DNA from 4 places in the Paenibacillus germinis genome. Region 1 is predicted to be linked to each of the others. Evidence: riboswitches for the same ligand, from Rfam matches in the RefSeq annotation. Region 1 holds a riboswitch; each other region holds the start of a gene.
The links. Region 1 has a riboswitch for cyclic di-GMP ahead of GC102_RS39955 (putative motility protein). Riboswitches for the same ligand answer to the same signal wherever they lie in the genome.

Region 1 (2,204 bases):
GATGGGCTATAGTGGTTACCATTGTAGTATTATCTAAAACAATTTAAACTCCCAATCGCTATTTCGCAACTTGAAGTTGCAGTTTGTACTACGCGGTACAATAAAAAGCCAATTTGTCCAAAGAAACCGCCGGATTGTTGTACAAGTACAACAGTTCGGCGGGCAAGGGATAATCTCTAGTCGGAATCGCACCATTCGGAGTACTTGGGCCAATCAAGTATCAACAACCACCACTACTTAGACATGCATCAATTTGGGCAACTTTAATTTCCATCTAGCAGTTGGGCATCCGCCACATGTTGGGTAACCGCCAATTGAAAATCCCCGAGTACACGATAGTCCAAGTTGTATTTTGTGCAACAATACACCCATCTCACGCCGGAGTAGCCTGCTATTGTTGTATTTCGTACAACAATTCGAGCTTATAACGCCTATTTCTGAGCGATTCCCGCCAAATTGTTGTACGCGGTACAACAAAAAGCCAATTTGTCCAAAAAAACCGCCGGATTGTTGCACAAAGTACAACAGTTCGGTGGGCAAGGATAATCTCTAGTCGGAATCGCACCATTCGGAGTACTCGGGCCACTCAAGTATCAACAACCACCACTACATAGACATGCATCAATTTGGGCAACTTTAATTTGCATCTAGCAGTTGTTACTCTATCTAAGCCCGTCCGCTCTACGCTGTAATTTCTTCCACAGATCAGAAAACAAACATCAGGAGGGAATAAGCTTTGCTTTACCCCCTAACCCAAAACATATAAATTCTTATAAGTAAAAAGAAGCTCTCCTTTTCGTAAAGGTAGAGCTTCTTCCGTTATGAACTTATATGCAAATGTCGAGATTGCCACCCAAATGCGGTGTCGCTGAAGCGGTAACCAGCTGTTGGGATTTAGCAAAATCCTGTACTAATGTACTAGATGAAGCTGCTTGCATATCACTTACTTTGCTTAAAAGCTGAATGCCAACGGCTTGCTTCAAAGCGTCTCCACCACTAATCGCAGTTAGAACACTATTGATATTCACGAGCACTCCTCCTCTCATCGTTCGGTAGCTGGCAAGCATACGGTATAACCGAGTAGCCCCTATAGCTTTGCGTCTGTCGCTTTCGCGTCATTTGCCATTTCGCAGATGTTAGGCAGTACCTAGCACTTATACAGTATAGGATATTCTTACACAATTCGTCAATCTTCGCATTTCAATTTAAGCAGATACAGTCCTAAACACCAAACGCAGCAGGATTCGATCTCCAAGAACGAAGCAATTCCATGTCTTCTTGTTTGATTTTCCCCTTCTCTAGAGCTACTTCAAGCAGTGTAGAGTAGTTGGAAAGTGTGTATAGTGGCATATCAGCAGCTTGGAACGCTTCTGTAGCTTTATCTAGCTGATAGGAGAAAATCGCCAGCACGCCCAACGCTACAGCACCAGCTTCTTTGACAGCAATAGCTGCTTTCAAAGAACTGCCACCCGTAGAGATAAGATCTTCAATCACGATCACCTTTTGTCCTGGTTTCACAGTGCCTTCAATCAAGTTCTCTTTGCCATGTCCTTTGGCTTTATCACGAATGTAGATCATCGGGAGACCTAGCTTTTGAGCAACCCAAGCGGCATGAGGAATACCCGCTGTTGCCGTACCAGCAACAACCTCTGCATCCGGGAATTTCTCTTGAATCAAAGCTGCGAAGCCGTCAGCGATCGCTTCGCGAATTGCCGGGTGTGACATCGTCAGACGATTGTCACAATAGATTGGTGATTTGAGGCCTGAAGTCCATGTAAAAGGCTGCTGCGGTCGAAGTGCTACCGCTTCTATATCTAATAATGACGCCGCAATATGCTGCGCAATTGTTTCGAGTTGACTCATGTTCCTACCACCGTTCCTTCCGTTGTTAGACAAAGCATGTTATACGATTGAATCGATAATCGCTTCAATTGCTGCTCTTGGATCCGCTGCGCCTGTGATCGGTCGACCGATCACGACGTAATCCGTCCCCTGCGCGAACGCTTCAGCCGGCGTCATGATTCGCGACTGGTCGCCTACGTCGGCTCCAGCAGGGCGAATGCCTGGCGTCACGGTGACGAACCCGTCACCGCACGCCGCCTTAATCGCAGTCACCTCAAGCGGTGACGCGACAACACCCTGAAGCCCCGCAGAATGCGCTAAGCGGGCATAACGAATGACGGCCTGCTCAACCGTACCGGTCA
Region 2 (2,204 bases), on a different contig from region 1:
GGCGAAATTCAAGATGATATGACTGTCGTTGTGGCACGAGTCGAGAAGAGGCAGCCCGAGTGGGCCACATTCCGCTGGCCAGGAATTACGCGAATGGAGCGTCCCAAGACGGTTAGTTAATGGAGAAATAGAAGCCATAACAGCTCATTTGCTGTTATGGCTTTTTATGTGCAGCGATTCCCTTTAGTGCATAGCGGACGCTGCATATTTGAAATTGGAAAATTTTCACTTCGAAGTTGCACTTAGAATTCAAATCATGTTTAACTTATGAATATGTGTGTTAACTAATTATTCCAAATCTAGTGATTTCAATAAAATTCTAAGTTGTCAGAGCTTTATATGATGCCAAAGCATCCTAAGACTGTCAGACTATCATTGGTGCATGAGATCCAAGAGAAAGGTGGTACCACTGGTGATAAGAAAAAAGCTATCACTGTTAATTATCGTTCTTGGGATTATCATTTTTCTCTATCCAACGTTAAACGATCATTATGAGAGCTATCAGCAGAATAAAATTTTGAAACAATGGCAGGAAAATCTGCAGGATATGGATCAGACAGGCTCTGACATTGAGGAGGAGACAGATGCGGGGTTAGTCGTGCCTTCTTCCAGTCCCGTAGCGGAAGCTCTGCCGACAAGCAGCCAGCCGAGCAGCCAACCAAGCCCTTTGGCCGTGAAAACGACGCCGAGGCCAGTTACTTTGCCGCAGAAGAATATAGAAGGTGTTCTCACTATCGATAAAATTGATCTGAAGCTCCCTATTCTGACAGATGCAACCGTGAATAATTTGAAGATTTCCGTTGCCAGTATTGCCAAAACAGGCAAAGTAGGAGCAGTTGGTAACTATGCCATTGCGGGTCATCGAAACCTGACCTACGGGAAAAATTTTAATAGATTAGATGAAGTCACCGAAGGGGATTTCATAGAAGTGAATACAGGGAGCAAAACGTATATTTACAAAGTAGTGGACAAACAGTATGTCCTCCCAGAGGATGTCTGGGTGCTGAAGGGCAATGGCAAAGATCGGGAGATTACGCTAATAACTTGCCATCCTATGGAAAATCCGACTCATCGTATAGCGATTAAAGGAATCATGGTGCAGTCTAAGGAATAACATGTAATATTTTGTCTATTCAGAGAGACAAGCCTATGTTAAGATTGCACTATAGTAATTATAAGGGATTCGGTGCGTTCCTCCGATAAAGGCAAATCTAGCGAAAACTAGAGACGCAAAACTAAAGGGCCTTCCTTAGCCGAACTAAGTTGGCAGCCAGTTACCGAAAGGGGATTTTTTTGTGTTCAAAAGGCCGATTATACGAGCGATCATTGCAACGTTTCTGTTTACTCTTGCTCCACAAGGGATATTTGCAGCTTCCAATCCTTCCGTGATTGATAAAGATGCTCTGAATAAAGGGATTATCTCGGTAAATTATTCAAACGCTAAGAATACCAAAGTTCTCGTACGAATTATGAGAGAAAATATCAAATATGACTACACCTTTGAAGAAGGAGATCAGTACCCTTTGCAACTAGGAAACGGCTCATATAAAGTACTGATTGGAGAGTCCATAGGAGCTAATAAATACAAAGTTGTTGAGCAAGAACAAATAGATTTAGAAATGGAAGACGAGAATACCGTATTTCTGCAGTCCATTCCGTTGATCGATTGGAACGATGAATCGAAGGCAGTCGTGGAGGCTAAGCAATTGGCTGGGAATAAGGAAACGGATTTCGACAAAATAAAAGCCATATATGGCTATATCACGACACATTTTCAGTATGATTATGAGAAGGCCCAAACTGCAGCAGATAGTTACGTACCTAATCTGGATATGGTCTACGCAGCGTCCAAGGGAATTTGTTATGACTTTTCAGCTACTTTTGCGGCAATGGCAAGAAGCGAGGGGATTCCAACCCGTCTGGTTATGGGATATGAAAACCATGCGCCAGATACTTATCATGCGTGGAATCAAGTCTTCTTAAAGGAAAGTCAGGAATGGGTAACGATCGATACCACGTATGACGCTGTTCATATACAAGCCGGTGAAACGATAGATATTATAAAAAATGATTCTAATTATAAGATATCGAAAATATATTAAATGAATGGATGAAACCTGATCTCATAACTGAGAACAGGTTTTTTTGTGCTTTTTCCAACCAAAAAAAATATTAAATTCCAAGATTTACAATACATCTTGTAT
Region 3 (2,204 bases), on a different contig from region 1:
GTTTAGACCTAGGCGGTGAGCCATGCGAATAATGGCAGCAGCCAGCAGCTGATTCTCATCGTCGTCTACCAAATCCCGGATCAATGTGCTATCCAATTTAACACTATCGAGCGGCATACCTTCGAGCCCGCTTCGTGTAAATAGGCCTGTACACAAGTCATCCATAACGATACGAACACCGAATTTCTTTAGCAGAATCAATTTCTCGCTAGCCTCTTGTACATTGGAAGATGTGATACTTTCCGTAAGGTCCAGTTCCACCAACATAGGATCAACACCTGTTTCTTTCAAAACAACAGCAATTTCCTCCATAAAATGCTCATCTTTAAATTGCGAAGCCGTTACTGATAGGGTCATTCTCAGCGGTGTGTAGCCCTCGTCCTGCCAGACTCTCATCTGTCTGCACGCCGTTCGTACAGCCCATTTCCCGATGGGTATCATGAACCCCATTTCCTCGGCCGCTTTCTTCCAATCCATGCTAGGTGCGAGGTCGTCCCCCTTGCTCCAATGAATGATCGCTTCCATTCCGATTAATTTCCGGTTTGTTATTTCATATTGAGGCTGATATAGGATTTCGAATTGATTGTTATCTAAGGCCGATCGAAGCTCTTTCTCCATGTGAGCTTTGCTCTTCACCATGGCATCGATGTCAGAGGCATAGAATTGGAACTGGTTATGTCCCCGGTTCTTGGCCGCATACATCGCTTCATCTGCATACGCCATAAGCTGCTCAGGCAGCTTACCGTCTAACGGATACAGCGCTATCCCTATACTAGCTGTTATGGTTACTGGCATTCCATCAAGGATAAAAGGCTTTTCCAGAGCCATTTGAATTCGGGAAGCTACAACTCTTGCATCTTCAGGCTTTGCAAAAGATTCTAGTAATATAGTAAACTCGTCGCCACCTTGACGGTACACCGTATCGGATCCACGCAGGCAGCCCAGCAAACGTTCTGCTGCAAGGCGAATTAAACGATCACCATAGGCATGACCTAATGAATCGTTGACATCCTTGAATCTGTCCATGTCCAAGAACATAACAGCCGCCAGTTGTTCATTACGCTGCGCATGCAGGAGCGCTCGCTCCAATCGGTCATTAAACAATCGGCGATTGGGTAATCCCGTCAATGTATCATGATAGGCCAGAAAGGCTAGTTGTTTACTCTTTTCTTCCTCTTCTTTACTAATAAGAAGCAGTTTTCGGACACTCTTCGCAAAAAATAGACAGATTAGTGCTTGAACAAGCACACTAATGAAAACGTAAGGCGAAAAGGAGAAAGAAGAAGCAGCAAGTAGATTAACGGTCAACAAAAAGAAGCCCAGCACGCCCAAATAGACCAACGTTTGCGCTTTCATATGCTGTATCCAATTAGAAAATATGCCTCTCATTCTTGAACCTCCTTATTTGATATGAAAAAAACGGCTATTCCAAATCGGAATAGCCGTAGGTGTACCTGTTTAGGTAAACTGCAACCTGTCGGCAGCCCAGCCATCATTGTTGCGAGGGCAACCTTAGATCTGCAGCTTTGCGTCCTTACCTTTCGATAAGTTTGCCTTTTACGATATTAAGGGAATAAATGGGACTAATTAACTATATCATATTCATTCCACGTTTGGCTATTTTTCCTTAAATAAGCAAGTTAAATAGCTTGGGGTCCTTATTTATTTCTATATAGCCATAATCTTTCTGGGATAGGCGCTCAATAAGCCCCTCATAATCATCTTTATTTTTGAGTTCAATGCCGACCAGCGCCGGGGCATCGTCCCGGTTATTTTTTTTCGTATACTCAAACCGTGTTATGTCGTCTGTAGGTCCCAAAACTTCTTCCAGAAATTCGCGCAATGCCCCAGCACGCTGCGGGAAATTAAGAATAAAGTAGTGCTTCAAGCCTTCATACACGAGCGATCTCTCTTTAATCTGCTGCATACGGTCAATGTCATTGTTGCCGCCGCTTATGATACAGACCACATTCTTACCGCGAATCTGCTCCCGATAGGCATCGAGTGCTGCAACCGGGAGTGCGCCAGCGGGCTCTATAACAATCGCGTTATTGTTGTAAAGCTCCAGAATGGTTGTACATTCTTTTCCGGAAGGGACAATTACGATATCCTCCAGCTTTTCTTTGCAAATGTCAAAAGTAAGCTCGCCGACCTGCTTCACGGCAGCACCGTCTACGAACTTCTCGATCGTGGATAAGGTTACT
Region 4 (2,204 bases), on a different contig from region 1:
CGGCCATCGACGATCCAAATCGATATATTTTGCTCTGGATAAAGGGCATACACCATGAAACGGTTCCCTGGATAGATGGTTTCCACATCACGAAGATCGGTAATAATAACATTGCCTTCCGTCCGCGTATAGGTTTGAAGCATATCACGATATAAAGCATCTAATTCAAAATATCGCGCCACACGCTCTTTCACATCCGGCAATTCCATAATCTCATGAACGGACATCGTTGCACAGTGCTCCACAAGATCTTCCATCAATTGATAATTACTAATCCGATAGTCGCGATAGCGCCCTAAACCCGTTCGAGCATCCATGATAAAAGATAATAGATCCCATCCACTTGGATTCAAAATATCTTCTTTGCTGAACTGTGCCGAATCCGCTTTATCCACCCCGCGCATAATATCATCGATATCTCCGAAGGTCTCACGCCCTCCATAGTAATCATAAACAACACGTGCCGCACTTGGCGCGATTCGGGTTTCCCCTTTGAACTCAACCTTTTCGCCCATCCGCTCAAGTTCACTGGAATGATGATCGAACCACAAGCCACAACCCGCTACATAAGGGACATTGGCCAAAATATCGTTTTCCGAAACCTCGATCAAACCGTCCTGCATATCTTTGGGATGGACGAATTTCATTTCATCCACCATGTTTAACTTTTTGAAAAGCATCGCGCATACTAAGCCATCAAAATCCGAACGTGTGATTAATCTCATGCTATGTATCCCCCTAATAATAGTTCCAAAGCACTACTAAAACCTTCGACATTCATTATATCAGCTCGTGTCAATTTGTGACAATCATTTTGTCTTTATAAATCCCTTTCAGCTGGAAATAAAAAAACGGTACGCCTATATAGGCTGTACCGTTCTTAATTTGGATGATAAGCATTGATAAAGTCTTGTCAAAAATGCTTCAATTTGCGGCATCGGCGGCATTTTTACAGAAAGCTTAACCTCGCCCTTCCAGTAGAAAATCAAGATGCTATTGTTTCTCCCATGAAACATTTCAACATCCCAACAAGCTTCATTTAACGCGTATACTTCCCGATTAATCATGAGCTTTGGTCCATCCGAGGAAGGCACCAAACGGGCAACATGATTACCACATAGCGAAGTCACTTTTTGTTCTTCTTGTAGTATTCCTTCTGATTGCATGCTGCTGGATCCTCCTTTTATTTTCACATTAATTTGTTATGACAGAGAAAAACCCCACCATAGTGAACCGATCGGAGGGGTTCTGATGTTGATACCCAATCGTTCGGCGGCTGGCTGGCTGCGAGTCCGGTTTGCAGGACAAGGAAGCCCCTTTAGCTTTGCGTCACTGGCTTTCGCCAGCTTTGCCTTTGTCGAGATGTCTTACTAAATATCTAAGTCGCTAAGAGAATAAATATCTACTCTCTCAAGGATACGGGAACTCGTTTTGAAATCGAATAGTTCCTAAGAACTAATTTTGCAATATTTTTCATAAATTTTCTTTTTTCGACGTATTTTTCAACATCATTTGACGAATTGAGCCTCTCCAGTAGAAAATGGATCCCGTAATCGTAAGAACAGCCATAAGAACGTACAACGTATTTCCACCATAAGAAACGAGCAAGAACCCACCTACCCAAGGTCCAATAAAGTGGCCTATGTTCGTTAATGTTTGAGCGCCAAAATACGTGCCACGCATATGCTCCGGAGCTAATTTGTCAATCAACATATTAGCAGCGGGGTAATTTAGAATCTCGCCAAGCGTGAAAATACTCATCGAAATAATAAGCCATGCCAGCGAGTGCGAAAACGCAAAGCCAACATCCCCTAGAGCAAACATTAGGTTGCCAATTACAATTGCAACAAGCGGCGTGTACTTTTCTGCCAAACGTGTAAGTGGAATCTGCATGGCAATAACGACGATCGCATTCACACTCATCAAGATCGCAAACATTTTCACACCATCGACAAAACTCTGCTCCAAATATTGCGAAAGTGTTACCATCACCTGGGAGTATCCGATAGCACCAATAATGCCACCAAGGATATACAAGCGAAAAGTCATATCACTGCGAATCACTCGCACAGCAGAACCAAAGGTAACCGAAGATTTCTTCTCACCCTCGATTTTCTTGATGCCAAAAGCGATGAGCAGTGCGTAAAGGGTGACCGCATAAATAAAATAAATGATTCCTGTGATGAGAAAAGGCAGCGCACCGT

Region 2: it holds a riboswitch for cyclic di-GMP, as region 1 does, so the genes downstream of both, GC102_RS40355 (transglutaminase-like domain-containing protein) here and GC102_RS39955 (putative motility protein) in region 1, are expected to answer to the same signal.
Region 3: it holds a riboswitch for cyclic di-GMP, as region 1 does, so the genes downstream of both, GC102_RS22575 (putative bifunctional diguanylate cyclase/phosphodiesterase) here and GC102_RS39955 (putative motility protein) in region 1, are expected to answer to the same signal.
Region 4: it holds a riboswitch for cyclic di-GMP, as region 1 does, so the genes downstream of both, GC102_RS13985 (hypothetical protein) here and GC102_RS39955 (putative motility protein) in region 1, are expected to answer to the same signal.

Annotation. Positions count from the first base shown of each region.
Region 1 is NZ_WHOC01000019.1:519,899-522,102, forward strand. Features, by position in the region: gene GC102_RS39955 (putative motility protein) at 828-1,028, opposite strand; cyclic di-GMP riboswitch class I at 1,049-1,134, opposite strand; gene pyrE (orotate phosphoribosyltransferase) at 1,222-1,863, opposite strand; gene pyrF (orotidine-5'-phosphate decarboxylase) at 1,903-2,204, opposite strand, start outside.
Region 2 is NZ_WHOC01000088.1:25,381-27,584, reverse strand. Features, by position in the region: gene spoIIE (stage II sporulation protein E) at 1-120, shown strand, start outside; gene GC102_RS17630 (class D sortase) at 413-1,114, shown strand; cyclic di-GMP riboswitch class I at 1,195-1,282, shown strand; gene GC102_RS40355 (transglutaminase-like domain-containing protein) at 1,296-2,102, shown strand.
Region 3 is NZ_WHOC01000119.1:56,096-58,299, reverse strand. Features, by position in the region: gene GC102_RS22575 (putative bifunctional diguanylate cyclase/phosphodiesterase) at 1-1,389, opposite strand, end outside; cyclic di-GMP riboswitch class I at 1,477-1,565, opposite strand; gene ilvA (threonine ammonia-lyase IlvA) at 1,628-2,204, opposite strand, start outside.
Region 4 is NZ_WHOC01000070.1:134,019-136,222, forward strand. Features, by position in the region: gene GC102_RS13980 (exopolyphosphatase) at 1-725, opposite strand, end outside; gene GC102_RS13985 (hypothetical protein) at 861-1,166, opposite strand; cyclic di-GMP riboswitch class I at 1,269-1,363, opposite strand; gene GC102_RS13990 (MDR family MFS transporter) at 1,474-2,204, opposite strand, start outside.